4 regions of the Arthrobacter sp. efr-133-R2A-63 genome follow, and region 1 is predicted to be linked to each of the others. Evidence: riboswitches for the same ligand, from Rfam matches in the RefSeq annotation. Region 1 holds a riboswitch; each other region holds the start of a gene.
The links. Region 1 has a riboswitch for thiamine pyrophosphate ahead of QRN45_RS14840 (ECF transporter S component). Riboswitches for the same ligand answer to the same signal wherever they lie in the genome.

Region 1 (3,521 bases):
CTGTTGCGGTTCCCGGACCTGATGAGCCGCATGCACGCAGCCACCAAGCCCCAAGTGCTCGGGTTGTTCCTTGTCTTGGCGGCCATCGGGCTTCAGATGCGCGAATGGTGGGTGTGGCCGATCCTGGCCGTCGCCTGGATCTTCCAACTGCTGACCGTGCCCGTGTCCGCACACATGGTGGGCCGCGCAGGCTACCGGACCAAACACCTCCACCCCGAGCTGCTGAGCATAGACGAACTCGAGGCTGTGGTGGTGCGGGCAGCCGGTCAACGGGCAGCGGAGAAAGCCCAGGAAGCGGCTTCGGAAATGCGCCCCACCGGGAGCACGCGCGACGACGGGAGGAGTGCCCGGGAGAGCGGCAACGCCCGCGACGCCCGGGATAGCGGGAGCGCGGGCGCTAACGACGGGCCGTCCGCTTAGACGACGTCCTGTGTCTTTTCGAAGTGCGAGATGGCGCGCTTCGTACCCCGCCCCGCTACAACCTGGATGACGGCGCTCACAGCGGCGGAAATCAGGGCGAAGGTCAGGGCGGAACGCAGGCTCGCTTCCATGTCGTCGTTGCCCTTGGGTGGCTTGTTGCCTGTGGTTTTTTCCCACAGGGCGTTGACGAGCTTGGTGCCGGCAAAGCCTGCGCCGATGCTTACTCCGGTACCGAGCAGTTTGAAGAAGAAGTTCATTCCGGGACTCCTTGCGGGAGGAAACAGGACCGTCCCCAGCCTAACCCCACTTCAGGGCAGTTCCGGAGCATCGGATGGCGGCTGGTGCCTCAGCCGGAAGAACTCCTGCAGGGCCCCCGGCTTTGGACGCACGGGAACGATGTCCCGGCTCTCCCCCAGCACCGCTTCCATCGTGCCGAGGGCGAGGAGCTCATCCAGCAGCGCCAAGGTGGGCGGCATGAGCTTGAGCGTTCCGGCGGCTTCGGCATCAAGGATTGCGCGGACCGGCATCCACAGGGAGGATGACGCTTCCGTGGTCTGGTGCCTTGGCTCGGCACCGGAAACCGGGCAGGCAAGGTAGAAGTAGGTGTCGAAGCGCTTGGGCTGGTCTGCCGGGGTGACCCAGTTGGCCCACGGACGGAGGGTGGCGGCGTCGAGCTTCACCCCGGCCTCTTCGAAAACCTCGCGCTGTGCGGCCGCCAGTACGCGGCCGGCGTTGAAGCGGGCGGAAGAGGGCTCGACGGCGATGCTGCTCCGGTGCCACGCGGCAGCGTGCCGCTCCACGACGTCGTCCGCGAAGTCCCAGCCGGAGCTGTCCGATTGGTCCACCCGCCCGCCGGGGAAAACGACCATTCCCGCGGCAAAGTCCATCGTGGTCACCCGGTGCTGGACGAACACTTCCAAAGCGCGCGCCGCATCTTGAAAGCCCTCCGGAACCGCGGCGTCGCGGACCAGGATCACGCTCGCGGCGAGTCTCGGTTCGGCCGTGCTGTTCGCTTCGTCAATCCCTGCCAAGACCGCTCCTTTGCCTGCGCTTCTGCGTCACATTCTGCTGGATCATTCTCCCAGTTTCCGCGGCAGCCCGCGTCATTCCGGGCAGGACTGCGCCCAACCCGCGAGTGATCCAGCAGAATCCGCCGATTCGCGTTCCGGCACAGCGCCCGCAACCCCGTCAAGGTGTAAACTGAACCACGCCCAAAAGGGCGGATTGATAACGACAGGGGAGCGCCGCCGTCGGGCTCGCAGCAATGCGGCACGGAGGACGGGCGCTGAGAGTGCGGACAGCCGCAGACCCTCGAACCTGATCCGGCTAGTACCGGCGCAAGGGAGTCGAGTTCTCATAGTGTCCGGAACCGGCGCGGCGGAAGCCGCCCGCAGGAAACCGGAAACACTTTCCCCTCCTGTTCCTCAGGAGGACAAAATGACTGGTATTTCTGCAAAGCGGGGCCTCACCAAGCCTGCCTACAATTGGCGCGTCGTGGACATTGTCGTGGCGGCGCTGATCTCCATCGCCGGTGGCGTGATCTTCTGGGCATGGGACCAGATGGCTCTGGTTGCCACGCCTATGTCCGCCGGCTACCCGCCCCTGAGCGGCCTGATCGCCGGCGGGTGGATGATTCCGGCAGTCTTGGGCATGCTCATCGTGCGCAAGCCCGGTGCTGCGATTTTCTGCGAGACGGTGGCTGCCACCAGTGAGCTCATCATGGGTTCGCAGTACGGCACCACGGTGCTGATCTCGGGCCTGCTCCAGGGCCTCGGCGCGGAACTCATCTTCCTGGCCTTCATGTACAAGAAGTTCAACCTGCCGGTGTCACTGCTGGCCGGTGCCGGCGCGGGCCTGTTCTGCGGCCTCAACGATTCCTTCCTGCCGTGGGGCTGGAACATCGCCTACGAACCCGTCGACAAGCTCGCGTACATCGTGTTCTGCACCATTTCCGGTGCCGTTATTGCCGGAGCTTTGTCCTGGGTTGCGACACGCGGCCTGGCCAAGACGGGTGTCCTGAGCGCGTTCGCGTCCCGCAAGGCCGCTTCGGAGCCCGTCTTTTCCTGATGCCCAGTCCTGATTCCGGCACCCCTGCTGCGGTGCGACCCGCCGCCATTTCCGCCCAAGGCTGGGGCTGGCGGCACGCCGGCCGCACCACGCAGGCCATCCATGCCCTCGACCTGGACATCCGCCCGGGCGAGCGCGTGCTCCTGCTCGGCCCCTCGGGCGCGGGCAAGTCGACGCTCCTGCATGCACTGGCCGGTGTGCTGGGCGAGGAAGGGGACGACGCCGACGAGACCGGCTCGTTGCTGGTGGACGGCGTGTCGCCGAAGGCCCAGCGGGGCCGTGCCGGACTCATGCAGCAGGACCCGGAAACCCAGGTGGTGCTTTCCCGGTTGGGCGACGACGTCGCGTTCGGTGCCGAGAACCTCTGCGTGCCGCGGGAAGAGATCTGGAAGCGCGTCGGTGAAGCGCTCGACGACGTCGGGCTGCGGAATAGCGCGAGCGGCAACTTTGCGCTCGACCACCCGACGTCGGCCCTCTCCGGCGGGCAGAAACAGCGCCTTGCGCTGGCCGGCATCCTGGCGATGCGGCCGGGATTGATCCTGCTGGACGAGCCGACCGCCAACCTGGACCCCGCCGGCGTGCTGGAGGTCCGTGACGCCGTGGGCCGCTGCCTCGACAAGACCGGCGCCACGTTGGTGGTGGTGGAGCACCGGGTCTCCGTCTGGAAAGACCTCGTGGACCGGATCGTGGTGCTCCAGCCTGGCAGTTCTTCCTCTGCGGGGGGCTCGACGCCGGCGGTTCTCCTGGACGGCGATCCCGAGACGGTGCTGGTTCAGGCAAGGGACATGCTCATTGCTGCGGGCGTCTGGGTGCCCGGGTACGTCCCGGCCACCCGGCCACGTTCGGGTACAGCGGCCGGCTCGGGGGCCGGCTTCGAGGCGGGGAGCTCCGGGGCGTCGGGAGGGGAGTTGCTCCTCGCCACCCGGGAGCTCGCAGTGTCCCGTGAACGGTCGCGGCGCCGGGGTTTCACGACGATCCCGCCGCTTCCCGTGCAGTCCGGTCTCGACGCCGAGGTGCTCGCCGGGCAGGCACTG
Region 2 (3,521 bases), on a different contig from region 1:
AGCGGGCCGAGGGTGTAGAACGGTGCGCCGTCGCACAACTCCTGCTGCCGCTCGACGTTCTCGCGGACGAGGTGGAACGGGATGTGGCCGGGGCCTTCCACCATGACCTGCACGTCGTACTTCCACGCCCGCTTCGTGAGCTCTGCGAGCGTGTCAAGCTCGGCGAACTGCGCGGCGTCGTTGGCGTCCGCCGTCGCTCCCGGACGCAAGCCGTCGCCGAGCGAGAACGCGACATCGTAGTTGGCAAAGATTTCGCAGAGTTCGTCGAAATGCGTGTAGAGGAAGTTTTCCTCGTGGTGCGCCAGGCACCAGCCCGCCATGATGGAACCGCCGCGGGAAACGATGCCAGTCACGCGGTTTGCCGTCAGCGGCACGTAGCGCAGCAACACGCCGGCGTGGATGGTCATGTAGTCGACGCCCTGCTCGCACTGTTCAATGACGGTGTCGCGGAAGATCTCCCAGGTGAGCTTGTTGGCTTCACCATTGACCTTCTCAAGGGCCTGGTAAATCGGCACGGTGCCGATCGGCACGGGGGAGTTGCGGATGATCCATTCGCGGGTGGTGTGGATGTCGTCGCCCGTGGACAGGTCCATGACGGTGTCGGCGCCCCATTGGGTGGCCCACTGCAACTTGTCCACTTCTTCGGCGATGGAGCTGGTGACGGCCGAGTTGCCGATGTTGGCGTTGATCTTCACCAGGAACGCCTTGCCGATGATCATCGGTTCGGATTCGGGGTGGTTGATGTTGTTGGGGATGATGGCGCGGCCGGCGGCGACTTCACTGCGGACCAGTTCCACATCGCAGTTCTCGCGAAGCGCGACGAACTGCATTTCGGGCGTGACGATGCCCTGTTTGGCGTAGTGCATCTGCGTGACGGTCTTGCCCTCGACGGCGCGGCGGGGCACCGGCTGTGCGCCCTTCCACTCCGCCGAGGCGGCGCCGCGGCGCACGGCCGACTTGCCGTCGTCGAGCAGGTTCCGTTCGCGGCCGCTGTAGGCCTCGGTGTCGCCGCGGGCTTCGATCCACTCGCTGCGGAACGGCTCGAGGCCAACCACGGGATCACTTCCCGGCCCCGCGGTGCGGTACACCTGGAAAGGGGCGTTGGCCTCGCCGTTGGGGGATGGCTCCAGGGCGATTTCCGTGACTGGAACCCGGATTCCAGTCTCAGTGTCTTCCAGGAACACGAGGGAATGCGACTTGAGGGACTGGGTCACTTCTTGAGCCGATTCGTTTTGGGTAGGGCTCAGCTGTGTTTCTTTGGTGCTCAAAGGATTACTCACTTCCTTCGCCGGCATTACCCGGACAGGTTCAACGGTCGCAGGCTGCGTCAGCCCGATCTCAGCCCTTGCAAGGGCCCCCGTGTGGTCGTAGACGAAGCTACCACAGCCGGGAGTCCTTGAGACAGATGTGACCGAGGACAGACGTCACTGCCCCGGCGACGGCGCCTGAGTCTAGGGTGGATTCATGGCGGAAATCATCGAATTCAGCGGCACCGTCCTCAGCGGGCCGGACGAGGATGTGCGCGGCCTCTGGTCGGTCGACGGACGGCTGACCTTTGTCCGACCCCTCGCGAAGCCGGACGTCGTGCTGGACGGATGGGTGCTGCCCGGCTTGGTCGACGCGCATTGCCATGTTGGCTTGGGCAAGGGCGGAGCCGTCGACGAGGAGACTGCCCGCTTGCAGGCGACTGCGGACCGGAATGCCGGGACTCTCTTGATCCGCGACGCCGGTTCCGCGAGCGACACGCGCTGGCTGCAGCGCCGGACGGACATGCCGAGGATCATCCGGGCAGGCAGGCACATCGCGAGGCATCGGCGGTACCTTCCCGGCCTGGCCGAGGAAGTCGAGCCGGAGGATCTGGTGGAGGCGGTGCGCAAGCAGGCACGGTCCGGAGACGGCTGGGTCAAGATCGTCGGGGACTGGATCGACCGCTCCGCCGGGGATCTCGGGCCGTCCTTTCCGGCGGCCATCGTCAAGGACGCCGTCGCGGCGGCGCACGACGAGGGGGCCCGGGTGACCGCCCATTGCTTCGCCGAAGGGACGATCGACGACATGCTCGACGCCGGCATTGACTGCATCGAGCACGCGACTGGTCTCCTCCCGCACCATATTCCCCGGCTGCTGGACCAAGGCGTACCGATCGTCCCCACCCTCATCAACATTGCGACGTTCCCGGACATCGCGAAGCAGGCGGAAGCTAAGTTCCCCCGTTACGCCGCCCACATGATCGCGCTCTGGGAGCGTCGGCATGAGCGCGTCCTCGAGGCGTTCGACGCCGGAGTGCGGGTATATGCCGGAACCGACGCCGGCAGCGTTATCAAGCACGGCCGGATCGGCGAGGAGATCCTGGAACTGCACCAGGCGGGCCTGCCGCCGGCCGCCGCGCTCGACGCGGCCTGCTGGTCCGCCCGCGAGTGGCTGGGTGCCGACGGCATCAGCGAAGGCGCCAGTGCCGACGTCGTGCTCTACGCAAACGATCCCCGCGCGTCCCTTGAGGCGGTGCTGAAGCCGCAATGCACCGTGTTGCGGGGACACCTTTCCGGAAGTGCCGGGCATTAGGAATAAATTGAAGCTTCAAGTAATTTAGATGTATAGAGGTTGCCGAAGGGCGGCGCCGCAAAAAGCCGGGAGTTACACATGACCATCACCTCCAGCCAGGATCTCCTTCCTGCCGAACTCGCCATGGGCACCGTCATGCTCAAAGTGGGGGACATGAAGCTCATGGGCGACTACTACCAACGGGCGCTCGGCCTGGACATCGTCGCCGAGCAAGACGGCGGACTCTACTTCGGCCGGCTCGGCAAGCCGTTGGTGCACCTCGCTCCCGCCTCCGGGCTCCAGATCCCGGGCCGCGGAGAGGCCGGACTCTTCCACACGGCTCTGCTCTTCGCGGACCAGTCCTCGCTCGCCGCAACTGTTGCCTCCGCAGCGCAGTACGAGCCCCACGCTTTTGTCGGCAGCGCAGACCACCTGGTCAGCGAGGCCTTCTACTTCACCGACCCCGAGGGCAACGGAATCGAGCTCTACTACGACAAGCCCCGCGAGGGGTGGGAGTGGAACGGCGGTTCGGTCGTCATGGACAGCCTGCCGCTCCCGCCGCAGCGCTACCTCCAGCAGTACCTGAGCGAAACGGCGGTGGCCGGCCAGCATGAGGCGGGCGCCGGCGTCGGGCATGTCCACCTCCAAGTGGGGGACGTCAAGACCGCCCATGACTTCTATGTCGGCACCTTGGGCTTCGAGCAGACGGCCGGCTGGCACGGGCAGGCACTGTTCGTCTCCGCCGGGGGCTACCACCACCACATGGCCATGAACGTCTGGAACAGCCGCGGCGCAGGTCCGCGCAAGGACACGCTCGGTCTCGGCGAGGTGGTCATTGAAGTGCCGTCAGGCGACGACGTCGGCGCGCTCGCCGACCGCCTCAAGGTTGCCGGCATCGCCTCCCACCACACCGGCCAGGAGCTGCGCTTCGAGGACCCGTGGCGCAACCGGCTGCGCGTCGCCGTCCGCTACGCTTGATCCGA
Region 3 (3,521 bases), on a different contig from region 1:
TCCGTCGACCGCCAGATGATCGTTCGCCAGCGCGACGACAGGATCCAGATTGGTGTCCTCGAAGACGGCGTGCTCGCGGAGCACTTCGTGTCGAAGACACAGCAGGACTCCCTCATCGGCAACGTCTACCTGGGCAAGGTCCAGAACGTGCTGCCGTCGATGGAAGCGGCATTCGTCGATATCGGACGCGGCCGCAACGCAGTGCTCTACGCCGGCGAAGTCAACTGGGATGCCGTCACCCTGGAAGGCAAACCGCGCCGCATTGAAAACGCGCTGAAATCAGGCGATTCCGTGCTGGTCCAGGTGACCAAGGACCCCGTGGGCCACAAGGGCGCGCGCCTGACGAGCCAGATTTCCCTTCCCGGCCGCTACCTCGTGTACGTGCCGGGCGGGTCAATGACGGGAATTTCCCGCAAGCTGCCCGACGTCGAGCGCAACCGCCTGAAGAAGATCCTCAAGGATCGCCTCCCGGAGAACGCGGGCGTCATTGTCCGCACGGCCGCCGAGGGTGCATCCGAGGAAGAGCTGACGCACGATATCAACCGCTTGCGGGCCCAGTGGGAAGGCATCGAAAGCCAGTCCACGTCCACCAAGATCCTGGCCCCGGAGCTCCTGTACGGCGAACCGGACCTCACCATCAAGGTTGTCCGCGACGTCTTCAACGAGGACTTCTCCAAGCTGATCGTCTCCGGCGACGAAGCCTGGGACACCATCGAGGCCTATGTCACGTACGTGGCGCCGGATCTGGTGGGACGCCTTGAGAAGTGGACCTCGGACCAGGACATTTTCTCGGCATGGCGCGTGGACGAACAGATCCACAAGGCGCTGGAACGCAAGGTCTTCCTGCCCTCCGGCGGTTCGCTCGTGATCGACCGCACCGAGGCCATGACCGTTGTGGACGTCAACACCGGGAAGTTCACCGGCAGCGGTGGCAACCTCGAGGAAACCGTCACCAAGAACAACCTTGAGGCTGCCGAGGAAGTGGTGCGCCAGCTGCGCTTGCGCGACATCGGCGGAATCATCGTCATCGACTTCATCGACATGGTCCTTGAATCCAACCGCGACCTCGTATTGCGTCGCCTCGTCGAGTGCCTCGGCCGGGACCGCACCAAGCACCAGGTCGCCGAAGTGACGTCGCTTGGCTTGGTCCAGATGACCCGCAAGCGCATGGGCACCGGGCTGCTCGAGGTCTTCGGCGAGCAGTGCGAGACATGCGCAGGGCGCGGAATCGTCACGCACGACGAGCCTGTCGAGCACCGTCGGGCCAACGTGGTGGCAGCTGAACACCACCACCCACGCACTGAGTCACAGCCGGCCGTCCGCCCGGAGCAGCGCAAGCGCCGCCGCGGCAGGGGCGCCGGCCAGGGAACTGCCGAACTCCCGGTCACGCCTCCGGCGCCGGTCCACACGGTCGAATCCACCGATCCGAACCGGCAGGCAGCCACCCGCGCCGCACTTGCCACCATCGCGGCGGCAGCCCACGCTGCCCACCTGCACGACGACGAGCTCCACCACGCGGCGGAATTGCTCGCTGACGGGCACGTAGCCGAAGCAACTCCCGCAACCCCGGCCGCCCCGGCTCCTGCCGCTGCATCGGGTGGCGAGGAGCGTTCGAAGCCTGTGCTGCGGTTCGGCGGCGAGGAAGTGGCCCTGCCCTTCGTCCACCACGAGGAAGAGCCAGCGAGCGGCGCCCCTGCGATGAGCCTGGATCTGTTGGCTCAGGCGTTCGCGGGACTAGGGGAGGCGCCCGGCACGGTCCCGGCAGCCGCGGAAGCCCAGGAATCCCCGGCAGAGGCCCGCGCGGGCGTTGCGAGCGGTGAATCCCCGGACTCGGGCTCGCGTGGACGCCGAGGCCGCCGCAACCGCAGTGCCAGCCGTGCCCAGGGTGCAGCCAACGCCACCAACGTGGAGCACCACGAGGTCGCTGTGGCTGCCTCCGGCGGGGCAGCGCACGAGGCCAAGGCACCGGACGCTGCACCGGCCAAGTCGACGCCGGCAGCGGAACCGATCATTCTCGGAGTCGGCGTGCCCAAGTCCCAGCTCTAGGCGCAATACCCTGCAGGGGCCCCGGCCGTTCCACTCTCGTGGAAACGGCCGGGACTTCTGCGTTTCCGGCTGTTTCACCTGGCCCCCGCACGCCCCGGTTGCATTGGGCGATTTCAGCGGGCGGGGTGTGATCCGGGTTAAGCTAGGGGACTGACACGGGGTGCCGCGCACCAAGCCGGCTGAGACCAAACCCGTTGAACCTGTCCGGTTAGCACCGGCGAAGGGATGTCTCGCATGACTGTTTCGGCGCAATCGGCCGTCTACCCGCTCAAGGCTGTCCAGAACCATATCCCCAGGGTCCTCAGCATCGCCGGCTCGGATCCCTCGGGTGGTGCCGGGATCCAAGCCGACCTGAAGAGCATTGCGGCCAACGGCGGCTACGGCATGGCCGTCATCACGGCGCTCACCGTACAAAACACGCAAGGAGTCACTGCCGTCCATGTGCCTCCCGTGGAGTTCCTGCGCCAGCAATTGGATGCCATCAGCGACGACATCACGGTCGATGCCGTCAAAATCGGCATGCTCGGGGACGCGGCGGTCATCCACGAAGTCCGCCGCTGGCTCGGCGGGGCGCGTCCCGCCGTCGTCGTGCTGGATCCGGTGATGATCGCCACCAGTGGAGACCGGCTCCTCGCGGAATCCGCTGAAACCGCACTGCGGGAGCTGCTGCCCCTCGCCGACTTGGTGACCCCCAACCTTCCCGAATTGGCCATGCTGCTTGGCGAAGCTGAGGCGACTGACTGGGCATCGGCGCTGGAGCAGGGCAAGCGACTGGCAGCTGCCTGCGGAAACACCGTCCTGGTGAAGGGCGGCCATCTGCAGGGAGCGGGCTGCCCCGATGCCCTGGTCAACACCGGGGGAGTCCTGAGCCAGGACGTGGTGGAATTCGCCGGCCAACGTGTGGAGACCCGCAACAGCCACGGCACGGGATGTTCCCTGTCGTCGGCGATGGCGACGGCCAAGGCGCGGCTCGGCGATTGGGAATCTGCACTGCGCGCGGTCAAGCCTTGGCTACAGGAGGCCCTGACCCAGTCCGAGGTGCTGGAAGTGGGGAAGGGCAACGGGCCGATCCATCATTTCCACGTGCTCCAGCAAGAGCTGCAGCCAGGGGATTTCGCCGTCCGGATGTGGGACGCCGCCCAAACGGAACTTGCGGCCATTTATGGCCTGGACTTCATCCAGCACTTGCAAACCGGTGGCCTCGGCGAAGCGCAGTTCAGCTACTACCTGTCCCAGGATGCCATCTATCTCAACGGCTATTCGAGGGTCCTGGCCAGGGCAAGCGCCCTTGCCCCCAGCGAAAACGAACAGCTGTTCTGGGCCCGCGGCTCGCAGATGTGCCTTGAAGTCGAGTCCGAGCTCCATCGGAAGTGGCTCAGCGGACGGCAGGTAAGCGGAAAGCAGGGCCCCGTCACCAAGGCCTACGTGGACCACTTGCTCGCGGCGTCGGCGTCGGGCAGCTATGCCGTGCTGTT
Region 4 (3,521 bases), on a different contig from region 1:
GAGCTGCGACGATCCTGTAGCCCTCGCCGTCGGGCAGCTGCACGATTTCCTGCTCAGGCATGTTCAGGCTGGCTCCGCCGCGGCGGCGTTCGAGTTCCACCCGCTTGAGTCCGACCTCCTTGAGGAGATGAAGGACGGGATCGGCCGCGCCGGAATCGATCTCCGCCTGCACGCCTTTGTAGTCGAGCTTGGCGCGGCTGCGTACGCTTGCCCGACCCACAGAGACAGTGCGGAACTCCGCTTCGGCGTCGAGTTCGAAGTCCCACACGAACGCGCCGCACGTCTGGCCGGCCAACAGGCTTCCGGCGTGCTCGCTGATGATCTCGGGGTGCAGCGGTATGCGGCCGTCCGGGGCATAGTACGTTTGCCCGCGGTGGCGGGTTTCGGCGTCGAGCGCTCCTCCCGGGGGCACGAAGGAGGGCACATCGGAGATGGCGTAGAGGACCCTGTAACCATCGCCGGACCGGTCGATGAAGAGCGCCTGATCGAGATCCGTGGAAGAGGCCGGGTCGATCGTGATGAACGGAACGTCCGTGAGGTCCTGCACCGGCAGGGTGTGTCCGGAAACCGCCGCTTCGGCGTCGCGCAGCGCTTCAGCGGGATAGCCTGCAGGCAGCTCGAGTTCAGTCCGAAGCGCCGCCAGTGCTTCCGCGAGCTGGTTCGACGTTTCACTGACATTCGGGGCTATCCGCTGATGTGACACGAAAGTCAGGGTAACTCCAAAATCTTTCGGCGTCTCGCTAGGCCGCAGCAGCGTCAAGGGCGGCCAGGAGTGCCTGGGCTGCCGCCGTCGGATCCTCCGCCTCGGTGATGGCGCGGACCACTACGATGCGGCTTGCACCGGCCTCCACTACCTCTTCGACGTTGCCCAGATCGATGCCCCCGATCGCGAACCAGGGGAGCACCACACCGCCGACTGTCTCAGCGTCTGCCTGCTTCACGGCGTTGGCGGCGTACTTCACCAGATCGAGCCCGACGGCGGAGCGTCCCGGCTTGGTAGGGGTGGCCCACACCGGCCCGACGCAGAAGTAGTCGAGGCCGCTGCGGCCGGGGGACGCGGCGATGGCCGCGTCGATCTGTTCCGGCGTGTGCGTGGAGAGGCCGATGATGGTGGGGTCGTGGAGCAGCTTCCGGGCCGAGCGCAGCGGAATGTCCTTTTGGCCGATATGGAACACCGGTGCGCCGGAGAGGGAGGCTATGTCCGCCCGGTCGTTGACTGCCCAGAGACGGCCGTGACGGTGCGCCACGGATTGCAGGATTTGCAGGAGTTCCAGTTCCTCGGCGGCTTCAATCGTCTTGTCACGCAGCTGGATGATGTCCACGCCGCCCTCGAATGCGGCATCGACAAATTGCTCAAAATCACCCTGTTGCTTGCGGGCGTCGGTGCAGAGGTACAGGCGGGCGGTGGTGTGGACATCGTGCTGGGTCATGGAAACAGAGTAGTTCCTCTAAACTGGGCTGGTACCGCGGGAGCCGCGGCGGCGGTCACAATCGCCGCGCGGCTGAGAGGGCTTCAGCGCCGACCGCTTGACCTGATCCGGCTAGTACCGGCGTAGGGAAGGACTCCATGGAAGAAGCAAACACCCGGAACGGGCCCCTCCACGCGGATGTCGCGGTGATCGGGGGCGGTGTCATTGGCCTCGGCATCGCGGGGGAAGCCCGCAGATCCGGCCGTTCGGTTGCCCTCATCGATCCCGCACCGGCCAGCGGCGCTACGTTCGCGGCAGCGGGAATGCTGGCGCCCGTCAGCGAATTGCACTACCAGGAAGAGGACCTCCTGGAGCTCATGCTCGAATCATCGGCGTTGTGGCCGGGCTTCGAACGCAATGTGACCGGCTCAAGCGCCGGGCGCGGCACGGGTTACCGCACGACGCCGACCCTCGCCGTCGGTGCGGACGCCGCGGACCGCCGGGCGCTCGCCGACCTTCGGGACGTCCAGCTCGCCCATGGCTTGGTGGTGGAATCCGTTCCGTTGCGCGAGGCGCGGGAGCGCGAGCCGCTCTTGAGCCCGCAGATTTCCTGTGCTTTCGATATCCCGGGCGATCACCAAGTGGATCCGCGCCGGCTCTCGGCCGCGATTCTCGCCGCCTTGGCAAACCACCAGCCCGGCGATTCGAGCTGGATCGCGGGGGCAGAGGACGGGTTTGCGGTCCACGACACTGCGGCGGGCCTCCTGTGGGAGGACGGGCGCGTCGTCGGGACGGTGCTCGGCTCGGGCGCCAATGTTCTCGCCACGGAAACAGTAGTAGCCAACGGACTTGATGCTGCCCGCTTGAACGGCCTGCCGGATGGATTGTCGCTGCCATTGCGTCCCGTGTACGGCGACATACTGCGGCTGCGCGTCCCGGAGCATCTGCAGCCCCTTGTCACCGCCACCGTCCGTGGGATGGTGCGCGGAGTGCCCGTGTATATCGTTCCGCGCGACGACGGGACCGTGGTGATCGGCGCAACGCAACGCGAAGACGGTTTGTCGGCGTCCGGGGGAGGAGCCAACCCTGTGTCAGCAGGCGGCGTGTATCAATTGCTCCGCGACGCCCAGGTACTGGTTCCGGCTGTCGCCGAACTGGAGCTCCTCGAAGCGACCGCCCGTGCCCGCCCTGGCACACCGGACAACGCACCGCTGTTGGGCCGTGTCGAAGGTCGCGAAGGAACCGTGCCCGGCCTCATCGTGGCCAGCGGCTTTTTCCGGCACGGCGTGCTCCTCACCCCTGCAGCGGCGAAAATCTGCGTCGGACTCATGGATGGCACCGTCGATCCGCGGTGGAACAAATTCCGCCCGGACCGCTTCTCCCGCCCGCTGTCTGCAGCAAGGGCATCCACAGGCGGCCCGTCGGCCGACACCCCACATCCCCTTCCGAAGGACCACGCATGAACATCAAATTGAACGGCGCAGACCACACACTGAGCGACGGCGCGTCCGTGACCACACTCGTCAGCCACATCACCGGACGGGTTGTGGACCCCAGCGGCCAGGCGGCCGACGGACGCAAGATCGGCGTCGCCGTCGCACGCAATTCCGAAGTGGTGCCGCGCAGCCAGTGGGCTGCCACCGCGCTCGCAGAGGGCGACGAACTCGAAATCGTGACCGCAGTACAGGGAGGCTGAACCATGACCACAGCAAGCACTCACGCAGGAAGCACCCGAACCGACGCCCTGGTAATCGATGGTGTTGAGTTCGGCTCGCGCCTCATCATGGGAACCGGCGGAGCCCCGAGCCTGGACGGCCTGGGAGCAGCCCTGTTGGCCTCCGGCACCGAACTCACCACCGTTGCCATGCGGAGGTACTCACCGACGGAGACAGGTTCCCTGTTCCAGTTGCTCGTGGACCACGGCATCCGTGTCCTGCCCAACACTGCCGGCTGCTTTACCGCCAAGGACGCTGTCATGACAGCCGAACTTGCCCGGGAGGCCTTGGAAACGGATTGGGTCAAGCTGGAGGTCATCGCCGACGAGCAGACGCTCCTGCCCGATGCCGTGGAGTTGGTGGATGCAACGGAGAAGCTGGTGGACCGCGGCTTCAA

Region 2: another riboswitch for thiamine pyrophosphate. It lies ahead of thiC (phosphomethylpyrimidine synthase ThiC); the one in region 1 lies ahead of QRN45_RS14840 (ECF transporter S component).
Region 3: another riboswitch for thiamine pyrophosphate. It lies ahead of thiD (bifunctional hydroxymethylpyrimidine kinase/phosphomethylpyrimidine kinase); the one in region 1 lies ahead of QRN45_RS14840 (ECF transporter S component).
Region 4: another riboswitch for thiamine pyrophosphate. It lies ahead of thiO (glycine oxidase ThiO); the one in region 1 lies ahead of QRN45_RS14840 (ECF transporter S component).

What each region holds. Positions count from the first base shown of each region.
Region 1 is NZ_JARVRG010000026.1:62,855-66,375, forward strand. Features, by position in the region: partial or broken gene mnhG (monovalent cation/H(+) antiporter subunit G) at 1-282, shown strand, start outside; gene QRN45_RS14830 (DUF4235 domain-containing protein) at 417-677, opposite strand; gene QRN45_RS14835 (NUDIX hydrolase) at 729-1,451, opposite strand; TPP riboswitch at 1,646-1,782, shown strand; gene QRN45_RS14840 (ECF transporter S component) at 1,858-2,487, shown strand; gene QRN45_RS14845 (ABC transporter ATP-binding protein) at 2,487-3,521, shown strand, end outside.
Region 2 is NZ_JARVRG010000013.1:117,965-121,485, forward strand. Features, by position in the region: gene thiC (phosphomethylpyrimidine synthase ThiC) at 1-1,268, opposite strand, end outside; TPP riboswitch at 1,264-1,371, opposite strand; gene QRN45_RS07110 (amidohydrolase family protein) at 1,465-2,559, shown strand; gene QRN45_RS07115 (VOC family protein) at 2,638-3,516, shown strand.
Region 3 is NZ_JARVRG010000010.1:65,233-68,753, forward strand. Features, by position in the region: gene QRN45_RS05480 (Rne/Rng family ribonuclease) at 1-2,046, shown strand, start outside; TPP riboswitch at 2,193-2,289, shown strand; gene thiD (bifunctional hydroxymethylpyrimidine kinase/phosphomethylpyrimidine kinase) at 2,281-3,521, shown strand, end outside.
Region 4 is NZ_JARVRG010000004.1:142,659-146,179, forward strand. Features, by position in the region: gene QRN45_RS01315 (RNB domain-containing ribonuclease) at 1-703, opposite strand, end outside; gene thiE (thiamine phosphate synthase) at 741-1,430, opposite strand; TPP riboswitch at 1,457-1,576, shown strand; gene thiO (glycine oxidase ThiO) at 1,568-2,872, shown strand; gene thiS (sulfur carrier protein ThiS) at 2,869-3,105, shown strand; gene QRN45_RS01335 (thiazole synthase) at 3,109-3,521, shown strand, end outside.